DNA from 2 places in the Bradyrhizobium sp. USDA 4486 genome. Region 1 is predicted to be linked to the other one. Evidence: predicted binding sites of a transcription regulator. Region 1 holds the regulator's gene; the other holds the start of a gene.
What was found. The regulator PhoB, encoded in region 1, activates phosphate uptake and scavenging genes when phosphate is short. The targets are predictions, from matches to a motif close to TGTCATNNANCTGTCAT.
Positions count from the first base shown of each region.

Region 2: ACVWY3_RS31135 (DUF2794 domain-containing protein) is a predicted target of PhoB. The motif match lies at 1,554-1,570, and genes of this name have one in related genera.

Region 1 is NZ_JBSRZV010000001.1:6,838,701-6,845,491, reverse strand. Features, by position in the region: gene ACVWY3_RS32280 (Hsp33 family molecular chaperone) at 1-993, opposite strand, end outside; gene argF (ornithine carbamoyltransferase) at 1,301-2,224, opposite strand; gene ACVWY3_RS32270 (acetylornithine transaminase) at 2,224-3,426, opposite strand; gene ACVWY3_RS32265 (GcrA family cell cycle regulator) at 3,883-4,395, shown strand; gene phoB (phosphate regulon transcriptional regulator PhoB) at 4,497-5,204, opposite strand; gene phoU (phosphate signaling complex protein PhoU) at 5,227-5,943, opposite strand; gene pstB (phosphate ABC transporter ATP-binding protein PstB) at 5,955-6,773, opposite strand; gene pstA (phosphate ABC transporter permease PstA) at 6,770-6,791, opposite strand, start outside.
Region 2 is NZ_JBSRZV010000001.1:6,593,016-6,599,806, forward strand. Features, by position in the region: gene acnA (aconitate hydratase AcnA) at 1-38, shown strand, start outside; gene ACVWY3_RS31130 (DUF1223 domain-containing protein) at 257-1,033, shown strand; gene ACVWY3_RS31135 (DUF2794 domain-containing protein) at 1,634-2,005, shown strand; gene ACVWY3_RS31140 (N-acetyltransferase family protein) at 2,106-2,636, opposite strand; gene ACVWY3_RS31145 (Bax inhibitor-1/YccA family protein) at 2,926-3,717, opposite strand; gene ACVWY3_RS31150 (ABC transporter permease) at 3,989-6,559, opposite strand; gene ACVWY3_RS31155 (ABC transporter ATP-binding protein) at 6,556-6,791, opposite strand, start outside.

The DNA.
Region 1 (6,791 bases):
ACCCGCCTCATGCGGCGTGAACTGGTACACCGAGCTGCAGAACTCGCAGGTCACGACGACCTTGTCGTCCTTGACCATCGCGGCGCGATCGTCCGGCGAAAAACTCTTCAGCATGGACGCGACCGCATCTCGCGAGCAGGAGCATTGCGCCTTGAGAGACAACGGCTTGAACACGCGCACGCCGCGCTCGTGGAAGAGGCGGTAAAGCAGCCGCTCGCCGGACAGCTCGGGATCGATCAGCTCGACATCCTCCACGGTCTCGATCAGTGAGCGTGCCTCAACCCAGGCGTCGTCCTCGGCAACGCTGTGCACTTCGGCGCCTTCAGGGGCATCGCCGGGATGCAGGTCGGCCTGCCGCGCGCGCTCCGGGGCTTTCGGCAGAAACTGCATCAGCATGCCGCCGGCGCGCCAGCGATGCTTGCCGCCATCGCTACTGCGCCACTCCTCGCCGACCGCAAGGCGCACCTTGGTCGGGATCTGCTCGGAGCGCAGGAAATATTCGTGAGCGGCGTCTTCCAGACTACCGCCGTCGAGCGCGACCAGACCCTGGTAACGGCTCATGTCGGGACCCTGGTCGATGGTCATGGCGAGATGACCGCGGCCGAGCAGCGTGCCGGAGTCCTTGGCGACACCAAGGCGCGCGGCATCGAAGCGCGCATAGGCGCGCAGGCGATCCGGCGCCTGGTAGTCCACCACCAGGAACGACACCGGACCGTCGGTCTGGGCCTGGAGGATGAAGCGGCCCTCGAATTTCAGCGCCGAGCCGAGCAGCGTCGTCAGCACGATGGCCTCGCCGAGCAGCTTGCCGACCGGCGCCGGATAATCGTGCTTGGTCAGGATCTCATCGAGCGCGGGCCCGAGCCGCACCAGGCGACCGCGCACGTCGAGCGCGTCGACCTCGTAGGGCAGCACGGCGTCATCGATCGGAACCGCTGATGGCGCGCGAACCGGGCCTTCAGGCCCGGTCTTCATGTCAGGGGATTGGAAAACCATGGCGCTTTATCTGGGGTCGGAGGTGGTGGAATGGAAGGGCCGCGAGGGGCGGTGTGTTCCGGATGCAGTCATGATCGCACACGATCCTGCAGATTCGATGTCGTCCCGGGGCGCGCGACTTGTCCGCCGAAGCTCGAAGAGCGAAGGCGAAAGCGCGAACCCGATACGCATGACCGCAGGCCTGGGTTTGGCGAAGACTGTCGGCCTTTAGCGTCCGCCGCGCGAGAGATTCCGCGGTAGCCCCTGCGTTCGCAGTGCGTTCGCAGGGACAACGATCTGTGAGGCGACCGCCGGGGCTTCGGCGAGATTACGTCACCGCGTCGAAGCACCAGGCCAGAATGCCCTTCTGCGCGTGCAGGCGGTTTTCAGCCTCGTCGAACACGACCGATTGCGGGCCGTCGATCACGTCATCCGTGACCTCCTCGCCGCGGTGGGCCGGCAGGCAGTGCATGAACAGCGCGTCTGGCTTGGCGAGCGACATCAGCTTGGCATTGACCTGATAGGGCTTGAGCACGTTGTGCCGGTGCTCGCCTTCCTTGTCGCCCATCGACACCCAGGTATCGGTGACGACGCAGTCGGCGCCCTTCACGGCGGCCTCAGGATCGGTGCCGAGCACGATCGGCGCATTCGTCGCCTTGATCCAGTCGCGCATCACCTTCTTCGGCGCGAGCTCCGGGGGCGTTGCGACGTTGAGCTTGAACTTGAAGCGCTCGGCGGCGTGAGCCCAGGACGCCAGCACGTTGTTGTCGTCGCCGGTCCAGGCCACCGTCCGGCCCTCGATCGGGCCCCGATGCTCCTCATATGTCATGAGGTCGGCCATCACCTGGCAGGGATGCGAACGCCGCGTCAGGCCGTTGATGACGGGCACGGTCGCATGTTGCGCAAGCTCGAGCAGCGCCTCGTGGTTGAGGATGCGGATCATGATGGCATCGACATAGCGCGACAGCACGCGCGCAGTGTCGGCGATGGTCTCGCCACGGCCGAGCTGCATCTCGGCTCCGGTGAGCATGATGGGCTCGCCGCCGAGCTGGCGCATGGCGACGTCGAACGAAACGCGGGTGCGAGTCGAGGGACGCTCGAAGATCATGGCCAGCGTCTTGCCTTCGAGCGGCTTCACCGGCTGGTGCGCCTTCTGCTTCGCCTTCATCGCGGAGGATGCGGCAAGCATGCGCTTGAGCTCGGTGAGCGGCAGCTCGTTGATATCGAGGAAATGCTTGGGTGAACTGCTCATCAGCTTGCCGCCCGCTTGTTGGCGGCAAGGGCCGTGCAGGCGCGCTCGAGCCGCACGACGCTATCCTCGATCTCGGCTTCTGTGACGACCAGAGGCGGCAGGAAACGCACGACATTGTCGCCGGCGCCGACGGTGAGCAATTTTTCGTTGCGCAGCGCTGCGACCAGATCGGCGGAGGGCACCACGGCCTTGATGCCGATCAGGAGCCCCTCGCCGCGCACCTCGCTGACGACGTCGGGGTGACGGTCGATCACGGAGGCGAGCTTCTGCTTGAGCAGCAGCGACATCTTCTGCACGTGATCGAAAAAGCCGGGCTTGAGCATGACGTCGAGAACGGCGTTCGCAGCCGAGATCGCGAGCGGATTGCCGCCGAAGGTCGAACCATGCGAGCCGGGGCCCATGCCAGCCGCCGCCTCCGCGGTCGCCAGCACTGCGCCAATCGGGAAGCCGCCGCCGAGCGCTTTCGCCAGCGACATCACGTCAGGCGTGACGCCGGTGCGCCGATGCGCGAACAGATCGCCGGTGCGGCCCATTCCGGTCTGCACCTCGTCGAACGCGAGCAGCAGGCCCTTCTCGTCGCAGAGCTGGCGCAACGCCTTGAGGAAGGCGGGCGGCGACGAACGCACGCCGCCCTCACCCTGGATCGGCTCGATCAGGATGCCGGCGGTCTGCGGACCGATCGCCTTCTTTACGGCCTCGATGTCGCCATGCGGCACCTGGTCGAAACCGTCCATCGGCGGGCCGAAACCTTCGAGATATTTTGCAGCTCCCGTCGCAGCCAGCGTTGCCAGCGTGCGGCCGTGGAAGGCGCCTTCGAAGGTGATGATGCGGTAGCGCTCGGGATGACCCTTGGAGAAGTGATGATGGCGGACCAGCTTGATCACGCCCTCCAGCGCCTCGGCGCCGGAATTGCAGAAGAAAACGAAATCCGCAAAGCTCTCGCTGCATAGGCGCGCGGCGAGCTTCTCGCCATCGGGGCTCTGGAACAGGTTCGACATGTGCCAGAGCTTCGTCGCCTGCTCCTGCAGCGCCTTGACCAGCGCGGGATGAGCATGGCCGAGCGCATTCACCGCGACGCCCGATGTGAAGTCGAGATAGCGCTCGCCGTTGGTCGCGATCAGCCAGCAGCCTTCGCCGCGCTCGAAACCGAGGTCGGCCCTGGCGAAAACGGGGAGCAAATGCGGCGCGGCGCTGTTGGTCATGACGATCACTTGGATGTTGCGGACGGCCTGAGTGCGTTGCGCAACGCACCATTGACCGGCCCGGAAAACGAAACGTGCCGCCTTTTAAGGGCGGCACGCACGACTATCTTATGCTTGGTGAGACGGGTGTCAATGCCGCCCGAAAAGCCCCAGGAAACGCTGAATCCGTAGTCTTGCGGTGCCGATTTTGCGGGATTTTTCACCACGGAACATGTGGAAGCGAGTCGGCGGACTCTTGCGCGCGAGTCACGCCATATTGTAGCGTTTGGACTGTCAGATACGACATCTCGTGCAGCAGTTCTGATCCCAAGAGTCCTCATGTACCGGCGTAAACGTTCGGGCGCACCTTGTGTGCCCGGCGAGCCTTAAGGGATTCTGGCGGCACGGGTTTTTCAAGGCTTAGGCATTCGCTGTGAGGCCCCAGGATGGCTGGCCGGCAGCGAGGGAAAGGGTGCAATGACGGTTTTGACCTGGTCCGATGATCGCGTCGAGCAGCTGAAGAAGCTCTGGGAGGCCGGACTTTCGGCCAGCCAGATCGCGGCCGAGCTCGGCAATGTGACCCGCAATGCCGTGATCGGCAAAGTGCACAGGCTCGGCCTGTCCGGCCGCGCCAAGAGCCCCTCGTCGGCCGCGCCCCGGCCGCGCAAGGCGCGTCCCGCGCAGCACATGATGCGCGTGAGCCGCCCGATCTCGCGCGGCAACACCGCGCTGGCGCAGGCCTTCGAGGTCGAGGTGGAGGCCGAGCCGGTCACCTACGACAACGTGGTGCCGATGAGCCAGCGGCTGTCGCTCCTGGAGCTGAACGAGGCGACCTGCCACTGGCCGGTCGGCGATCCATCGAGCCCGGATTTCTTCTTCTGCGGCGGCAAGGCGCTCTCCGGCCTGCCCTATTGCGCGCAGCACTCGCGCGTCGCCTACCAGCCGGCGGCGGATCGCCGCCGCGCGCCCGCGAAGCCGGGCACGCGCTGAGCACTGCTTCAACGACATCGTCCCGGCACGCGGCCGGGACGATCCGAAGCAAAAAAGCGCGCCGCTCGGCACGCTTTTATTTTGCTCGCTTGCAGCCGTTCTTACGTCTGCTCCGCTTTCGCGAAGCGATCGTCCAGCGCGTAGCCGGCGCCGCGGACGGTGCGGATCGGGTCCTGCTCGCGGCCGAGATTGAGCAGCTTGCGCAGACGGCCGATATGCACGTCGACGGTGCGTTCGTCGATGTAGATGTCGCGGCCCCAGACGCTGTCGAGCAGCTGCTCGCGCGAGAACACGCGGCCGGGGTGCTCGAGGAAGAACTCCAGCAGGCGATATTCGGTCGGACCGAGATCGATCGGCCGGCCCGAGCGCGCGACGCGACGCTTGTCGCGGTCGAGCTCGATGTCGCCATAGGCGAGCACGGTTGCGAGCCGCTCCGGGCTCGCGCGCCGCAAGAGGCCCTTCACGCGCGCCAGCAGCTCCGGCACGGAGAACGGCTTGACGATGTAATCGTCGGCGCCGGTCGCAAGACCCCGCACCCGCTCGCTCTCCTCGCCGCGCGCGGTCAGCATGATGATCGGAAGCTGCTTGGTCTCCGGGCGGGTGCGCAGCCGTCGGCACAGCTCGATGCCGGAGAGGCCCGGCAGCATCCAGTCGAGCACGATCAGGTCGGGGATGTGCTCCTTGAGACGGGTGTCGGCGTCGTCACCGCGCATCACCGTCTCGACGTCATAGCCATCGCCTTCGAGGTTGTAGCGAAGCAGCTCGGTGAGAGCTTCCTCGTCTTCAACCACCATAATGCGCGCGCCCATGGTGTCGTCGCTCCTTGACTCTTCAGCTATTCGGGATCGTCGTGGCAAAGGTCGTCATGTCACCCTTCGGCCGCTTGTCGGTGATCGCCTGGCCCTCGATCATGTAGAACACGGTCTCGGCGATGTTGGTGGCATGGTCACCGATGCGCTCGATGTTCTTGGCGCAGAACATCAGGTGAATGCAGAACGAGATGTTGCGCGGATCCTCCATCATATAGGTGAGAAGCTCGCGGAACAGAGAGGTGCAGATGGCGTCGACTTCCTCGTCGCCCTTCCACACCGCCATCGCCGCCGGCAGGTCGTGCGCGGCATAGGCGTCCAGCACCGACTTGACCTGCTGCTGCACGAGGTCGGTCATGTGCTCGAGGCCGCGGAACAGCTTCAGCGGATGAAAGTCCGTCTCCAGCGCCGCGACGCGCTTGCCCATGTTCTTGGCGAGATCGCCGATGCGCTCGAGATCGGTGGCGACGCGCATGGCGCCGACGATCTCGCGCAGGTCCACCGCCATCGGCTGGCGGCGGGCGATGGTGAGCACGGCGCGCTCCTCGATCTTCTTCTGGAGCGCGTCGATCTCGGCGTCGGTCGCGACCACGCGCTGGCCGAGCACGACGTCGCGACGGATCAGCGCGTCGACGGAATCGACGATCATGCGCTCGGCGAGGCCGCCCATCTCGGCGACCAGGCGGGTGAGCTCCTGGAGGTCGGTGTCGAAGGCCTTTGCGGTATGTTCAGAACCCATATCCCGTCTCCTCAGCCGAACCGGCCGGTGATGTAATCCTGCGTGCGCCGATCGCTCGGCGAAGTGAATATCTTGCTGGTATCGTCGAACTCGATCAACTCGCCGAGATACATGAAGGCGGTCTTGTCGGAGACGCGGGCCGCCTGCTGCATGTTGTGGGTGACGATCGCGATCGTGTAGTTCTCGGACAGCTCCTGGATCAGCTCTTCGACCTTGGCGGTCGAGATCGGGTCGAGCGCCGAGCAGGGCTCGTCGAACAGGATCACCTCGGGCCGCACCGCGACGGTGCGGGCGATGCAGAGGCGCTGCTGCTGGCCGCCGGAGAGCGAGAGGCCGGACGCATTGAGCTTGTCCTTGACCTCGTTCCACAGCGCGCCGCCGCGCAGCGCCTTCTCGACGCGGTCGTCCATCTCGGACTTCGAGATCTTCTCATAGAGACGGATGCCAAACGCGATGTTCTCGTAGATCGTCATCGGGAACGGCGTCGGCTTCTGGAACACCATGCCGACGCGGGCGCGCAGCAGGTTGAGGTCCAGCTTGGGGTCGAGGATGTTGGTCTGGTCGAGCATCAGCTGGCCGGTGGCGCGCTGGCCCGGGTAGAGGTCGTACATCCGGTTGAAGATGCGCAGTAGGGTCGACTTGCCGCAGCCCGACGGGCCGATGAACGCCGTGACGCGATTGGTGCCGAGCGTCAGGTTGATGTTCTTCAGCGCGTGGTGCTCGCCGTAATAGAAGTTGAGGTTGCGCACCGTCACCTTGGCCGGGGCCTCGGGCAGCGGCTGCGAGCCGTGCTGAACGGGCGTACTGACGGTAACTGACATATCGCTCATTTTGCGGTCCTCTCGGCG
Region 2 (6,791 bases), 250 kb from region 1:
GCATCCTGCACTACGTGCTGCGCAAGCTCGCGGCGTAAGCGCGGATTTGTGAACGATGGCTCACTGCGAAGTGAGTAGAAGGTTAAGCGAAGGCGGCCTATCACAAGGCCGCCTTCGCGCGTTTGCGGCATGCTTCGGATGGGCTCGCCCGGCGGAAATTCCGCCCTGGACGATTGAACATGCCGCACCCCGTAAGATTACGGTGACCATCAGGCGATAAGCTTCCCCCAACGACTGACGATGTGTGACGTTCGACATGACGACAATGACGGCTTCTAATCTGGTTTCGCGCTGGTCCGGTGCACTCTGGTCGGGAGCGCTCAGCATCTGCGCCATCGTCGCCATCATCCGTCCCGCCCACGCCGATCCGCGCGCCGTTGTCGAATTGTTTACCTCGCAGGGCTGCTCGTCCTGCCCGCCCGCCGACAAGATCATCGGCGATCTCTCCAGCGATCCCTCGATCATCGCCCTGAGCATGCCGATCGATTATTGGGACTATCTCGGCTGGAAGGACACGTTGGCGGATTCGCGTTTCTCGGCGCGGCAGCGCGCCTATTCACGCATGCGCGGCGACCGCGAGGTCTACACGCCGCAGGTCGTCGTGAATGGCTCGGCGCATGTCATCGGCAGCGATCGTGCCGGCATCGAGAATGCGATCGGCAAGACCGACAAGAGCAGCGGCGTGATGAGCGTGCCGGTGACGATGTCGCTCTCGGGCAAGCAGATCAACGTGTCGGTGGCCGCGAGCAAGGAGCCGGCGGTCTCGCGTGGCGAGGTCTGGATCTGCTCGGTCGCCAAATCGGTGCCGATCTCGATCAGCCGCGGCGAAAATCGCGGACAGCAGATCACCTACCACAACGTGGTGCGCAATTTGCTCAAGGTCGGCGACTGGACCGGCAGTTCGGAAAGCTGGACCGTGCCGCTCGAGAACCTCGCGCGGGACGGCGTCGACGGCGCGGTGGTCTATGTCCAGGACGGCAGCCGCGACAAGCCCGGTCCGATGCTGGGCGCGGCGTACACGTCGCTGCATTGATTCGCTCTCGCGTCGTGCTCTGCTCTCAACCCTCATGGTGAGGGGGCGCGTCAGGGCCGTCTCGAACCATGCTGGCCCCGCTGATGCAGCTCGGCCTTTCATCCTTGGAGACGCCGCTTCGCGGCTCCTCAGGTGAGGAGAGAGTATCTTCGCGCGGATGTTTCGAGAGAATTCGTCGCGCCAGAAACAATCCGACACAAACAAAAAAGGACCAACTTGCGTTGGCCCTCCTTGTCGCGCGTACAGACCCGATCCTGTTCGACCCCGGGGGGCTGGGGGCTGAGGAATCCGGAACCGAAAGGACCGGGCCAACGCACACGAATCTTTTCGCAGTGCAGGGCGGCGGGCGCTGGGCGGAAAAGCGGCGACAGTATGATTCCTGCTAACGATCCCGTGACGGTTTGCCGCGACAGAGTTCCACTTTTGCGTGTGGGATTGTTCGCACCCGATCGGATCGGTTGAGCCCCGACGTCCTTTCCGAGTTCCTGCAACGGCCCTTGCGGCGAGGACCGGTTGGCGCAATCATGCGATTGTCATGATCCGCGGTTCCGGGGACGGTTTCGCGGGCACGATGGTGCTGTGCGATGAGGAGGCGCTCCCATGAACCTGACGTCGGAGGATGCCGATCCGAGCGAGCAGCGCGCGGCGGCGCGGCCCGCCGCGGCGAACGCGCAGCCGAGCCGGGTGACGTTCAACCGGCTCGAACTGCATCGTATTCTCAATCTCTACGGCCGCATGGTCGCTGACGGCGAGTGGCGCGACTATGCCATCGACTTCCTGAAGGACCGCGCCGTGTTCTCGGTCTATCGCCGCGCCTCGGAAGTGCCGATCTACCGCATCGAGAAGGACCCGCGCCTCGCGCGCAAGCAGGGCATGTACAGCGTGATCTCGGCCACCGGCCTGATCCTGCGCCGCGGCCACGAGCTCGAGCGCGTGCTGCTGGTGATCGATCGCAAGCTGGCGGTGGTCTAACCGCGCGACCGGTGCCGTAGGGTGCAAAGCGCCGTGCCCACGTTCTTTCTCTATCGCCGCGCCTGGTGGGCACGCTATCGCTTTGCCCACCCTACGAGACCTACTTCCCCGGCACCGTCTTCGCGCCCTCGCCGAGGTCGCGTTGCATCATCACCGTATCCAGCCAGCGGCCGAATTTCAGCCCGACATTGGGATGGGTGCCGATCATCTTGAAGCCGCCCCTGGTGTGCACGCCGATCGAGCCCGCATTGGCGGAATCGCCGATCACCGCGATCATCTGGCGGAAGCCGCGCGCCTCGCATTCGGTGATCAGCCGGTCCAGCAGCAGCGAGCCGATGCCGCGGCGATGGAAGCTCGGATCGAGATAGATCGAGTTCTCGACCGTGAAGCGATAGGCCGGGCGTGGCCGATAGGCGCCGGCATAGGCATAGCCGGCAATGCGGCCGTCGAGCACGGCGACGAGATAGGGATAGCCGCCGTCGATCAGCGCGCGGTAACGGCGCGTCATCTCGGCAAGGTCGGGCGGATCCAGCTCGAACGTCGCGGTGCCCTCGCGGACAGCCTGCTGGTAGATGGCGGTGATGGCGGGAAGGTCGGCCTCAGTGGTGGGCCTGATATCGGGTGCGGACATGGCCGCAGACTCTAGAGGCTTCGCCCGGTTGCTGGAAGAGGTTCCGCCGCTTCTTCACCCGGTCATTGCTCCACTTGCTCCGCCGCCATTCCCCGCGAAGGCGGGGGAATCCAGTGCGCCGCGGCCTCTCGGTCAATCACGACTGCATCCGGAAGACTGGATCGCCCGCCCCAGTGCGCAATTGCGCACAAGGCGGGCGATGACGCCGCGTATGTGGCTGCTACCGGCCCAAAAACAAAAGCCCCGGCCTTTCGGCCGGGGCTCGTGCCCGTTCTCTCGGGTCTGGCGCTTAGTCGCGCTGGCCGAGGAGCTGCAGCAGCAGCGTGAACAGGTTGATGAAGTTCAGGTACAGGGACAGTGCGCCGGTGATGGCCGCGCGCTCCGCGATGTCACCGCCGGCCGAAGCGTAGCCGTAGATGTAGTCGTTCTTCAGCCGCTGGGTATCCCAGGCAGTGAGGCCCGCGAACACCAGCACGCCGACCACCGACACGATGAACTGCAGCATCGAGCTCGCCAGGAACAGGTTCACCAGGCTCGCGATGATGATGCCGATCAGGCCCATGAACAGGAACGAGCCCATGCCGGTCAGGTCACGACGCGTGGTGTAGCCATAGAGGCTCAGTGCACCGAAGGTCGCCGCGGTGATGAAGAACACCCGCACGATCGAGGTGTGGGTGAACACCAGGAAGATCGACGACAGCGAGATGCCCATCAGCGCCGAGAACACCCAGAACAGGATCTGGGCGGTCGAGGGAGCGAGACGGTTGATGCCTGCCGAGATCACGAACACCATCGCGAGCGGCGCGAGCATGAACAGCCACTTCAGGGGGCTGACGAACATCGCGTAGCCGAACGGCGTCAGGAACAGCTTGCCGACGCGGACGGCGTCCGCGGTCGGGACGTCCGTCACGGCAGCCATATAGACACCGAGCGCGGCCAGGCCGGTGATGGCAAGGCCAATGCTCATGTAATTGTAGATGCGCAGCATGTAGGCGCGCAGGCCGGCGTCGACCGTCGCGGCGTCAACACGCCCGGCGGCCCTGCCGAAAGGAGAAGCGTAGTTACGGTCTAGGTCCGACATGGTCGAATTCCCGTTGGTTGGCCGGTCCGGCATGAGGGTCGCCATGCCGCCGGTTCGTCAAGTTCTATCCGGATACCGTTGTCTGCCGACATTAAATTTGGCTAACAATCGGGGGCTCCGAACCCATTCGATATGTGGGAAACTAACACATCCGCTGCAACCGTCCACGCGCGGCTGAATGTCGCCCTCGGGCACAATCCTGGCGAGCGGACGTGGTTAATCGCAGGAATCGTGCGAATCCGCTCCCGCGCGGCAATCCCGCTACATTTTGTCACAAATTCCGCAACACCGTAGCGGGCTTTTTGTTCAACGCCAGCAGCGTGCCGGCAAGGCCGAGCCCGACGGTAACGACCAGCGCGGCCGCGACCACGCCGGCCGCGCTGCCGGCCTGCCAGACGAAGCTCAGGGTCATCAGCCGCGTCACGATCATCCAGGCGGCGATGCTGCCGGCGATCACGCCGAACACCGCAGTGGCGAGCCCGATCAGGAGGTATTCGAGCGCATAGGCGCCGAGCAGCCGCAGCCGGGTGGCGCCCAGCGTCTTCAGGATCACCGCATCGTAGACCCGGTGGCGGTGGCCGGCGGCGAGCGCCCCGCCCAGCACCAGGATCGCCGAGATCAGCGTCACGGCGCTGGCGCCGCGGATCGCCAGCGCCAGGTTGGTCACGACCGAGCCGACCGTCTCCATCACCTCGCGCACGCGCACGCTGGTCACCATCGGATAGGCATCCGCAACCTGCCTGATGATCTTGCCGTCGCCGGTCGCATCGCCGCCGGTCTCGGTCAGCGTTGCGATATGGGTGTGCGGCGCGCCCTTGAACGCGTTCGGCGAGAACACCAGCACGAAATTGATGCCCATGCCCTGCCAGTCGATGGTGCGCAGATTGCCGATCCTGGCCGGAATGTCGCGGCCGAGCACGTTGACCACGATCTCGTCGCCGAGCTTGAGGTCGAGCCCGTCGGCGATCTTCTTCTCCATCGAGACCAGCAGCGGGCCGGAATAGTCGGGGCTCCACCATTCACCCTCGACCACCTTGGAGCCCTTCGGCAGCTCGGCGGTATAGGTCAGGCCGCGGTCGCTTTGCAGGACCCACTCCGAATCCGTGGTGGGCTTGAGGTCCTCGGCGCGCACGCCGCGCGCGGCGACGATGCGGCCGCGGAGCATCGGTACGTCCTCGACCTTCGCGCCGGGCGCGATCTGCCGCAGATAATCGTCGAACTGATCTGCCTGCGTGCTCGGGATGTCGATGAAGAAGAACGAGGGCGCGCGATCCGGGAGCGCTGCCAGGAACTGGCGGCGCAGATTGCCGTCGATCTGGGTGATGGTGACGAGCACGGCGAGCCCAAGGCCGAGCGACAGCACGACCGAGGGCGTCAGCGCGCCGGGCCGGTGGATGTTGGCGATCGCCAGCCGCAGCATCGGCAGCCGCGTCCGCGGCAGGTGCCGTGCGATCGCCATCAGCAGCGCAGCGATGCCGCGCAGCAGGGCGAACACGACCACTGAGGAGGCGACGAACACCGCGGCGATGCGCTTGTCGAACGAAAGCCCGATCACGACCGCAACGAGCAGCGCGATCACGACGCCCATGAACACGAGATAGCTCGCGCGTGGCCGGTGCCATTCGGAACTGATGGTGTCGCGGAACAGCGCGGCCACCGGCACGTCGTGGACGCGTCCGAGCGGCCACAGGCCGAAGGCGAGCGCGGTGAGCAGGCCGTAGACGAAGGACAGCGCGAGCTCGTCGGCATGCACCGCCGGCACCACGGGCAACGGCAGCAATTTTCCGAACAGGCCGACGATCGCAAACGGGATTGCGGCGCCGAGCGCAAGGCCCATCACCGAGCCGATCGCGGCGAGCAGGAGCACCTGCGCCAGGTAAATGCCGAAGACATCGCGGCCGGTGGCGCCGACCGCCTTGAAGGCCGCGATCACTTCCAGCTTGCGGTCGATATGGCTCTTCACGGCATTGGCGACGCCGACGCCGCCGACCAGCAGCGCGGCAAGGCCGACCAGCGTCAGGAACTGCGTGAAGCGGTTGATGTTGCGCTCGAGCTGCGGTGAGGCGTTGGAGCGGCTGCGGATCTCCCAGCCGGCCTGCGGCGCCGTGTTGCGCGCGTCGTTGATGAAGGCCTCGGTGGCCTGCTCGGTATTGGCGCCATCGGGGAGTTTCACCCGGTAAACCCAGCGCACCAGGCTGCCGGGCTGGATCAGGCCGGTGGCGCGCAGCCCCGCCTCGCTGATCAGGAAGCGCGGGCCAAAGCCGATGCCGCCGGCGAGCTTGTCGGGCTCCGCTTCGACGGTCGAGCGGATCTGGAAAGTCGCCGAGCCAATGCTGACGCGGTCGCCGGTCTTGAGAGACAGTCGCGCCAGCAGCGTCGGATCGGCCGCCGCGCCGAACGCACCGTCGCGCTTGGCGAGCAGATCGGACAGCGGCATCGGCGGGGACAGCGTCAGCTGTCCGAGCATCGGATAGGTGCCGTCGACCGCCTTCATCTCGACCAGCGCGAGCTTGCCCTCGGCCGAGCGCGCCATGCCGCGCAATGTCGCGGCGGTCGAGACGGTGCCGCGCGAGCGCAGGAAGGCGACCTCTTCGGGCTTGGCCTCGCGCTGGAACAGCACGAAGGAGACGTCGCCGCCGAGCAGCGTGCGGCCCTCGCGGGCGAGGCCATCGGAGAGGCTCGCCGACACCGAGCCGACGCCGGCGATGGCCATCACGCCGAGTGCGATGCAGGCAATGAAGACGTAGAAGCCGCGCAGACCCCCGCGCAATTCGCGCAATGCGTAGCGCAGCGACAGCGCGATGGCGCTGGGCTTCGCGAACGGTTCGGCCACAGCGCTCATGCCGGCGCGGTCTGCGTGTCGATGCGCCCGGAGCGCAGGCGGATCACGCGGTCGCAGCGATGCGCCAGCGAAGAATCGTGCGTGACCAGCACCAGCGTCATGCCGCGCTCGGCATGCTTGCTGAACAGGAGATCGACGATCTGCTTTCCGGTGGCCTCATCGAGATTGCCGGTCGGCTCGTCGGCGACGAGGATGGCGGGATCGGGCGCCAGCGCGCGGGCGAGGGCGACGC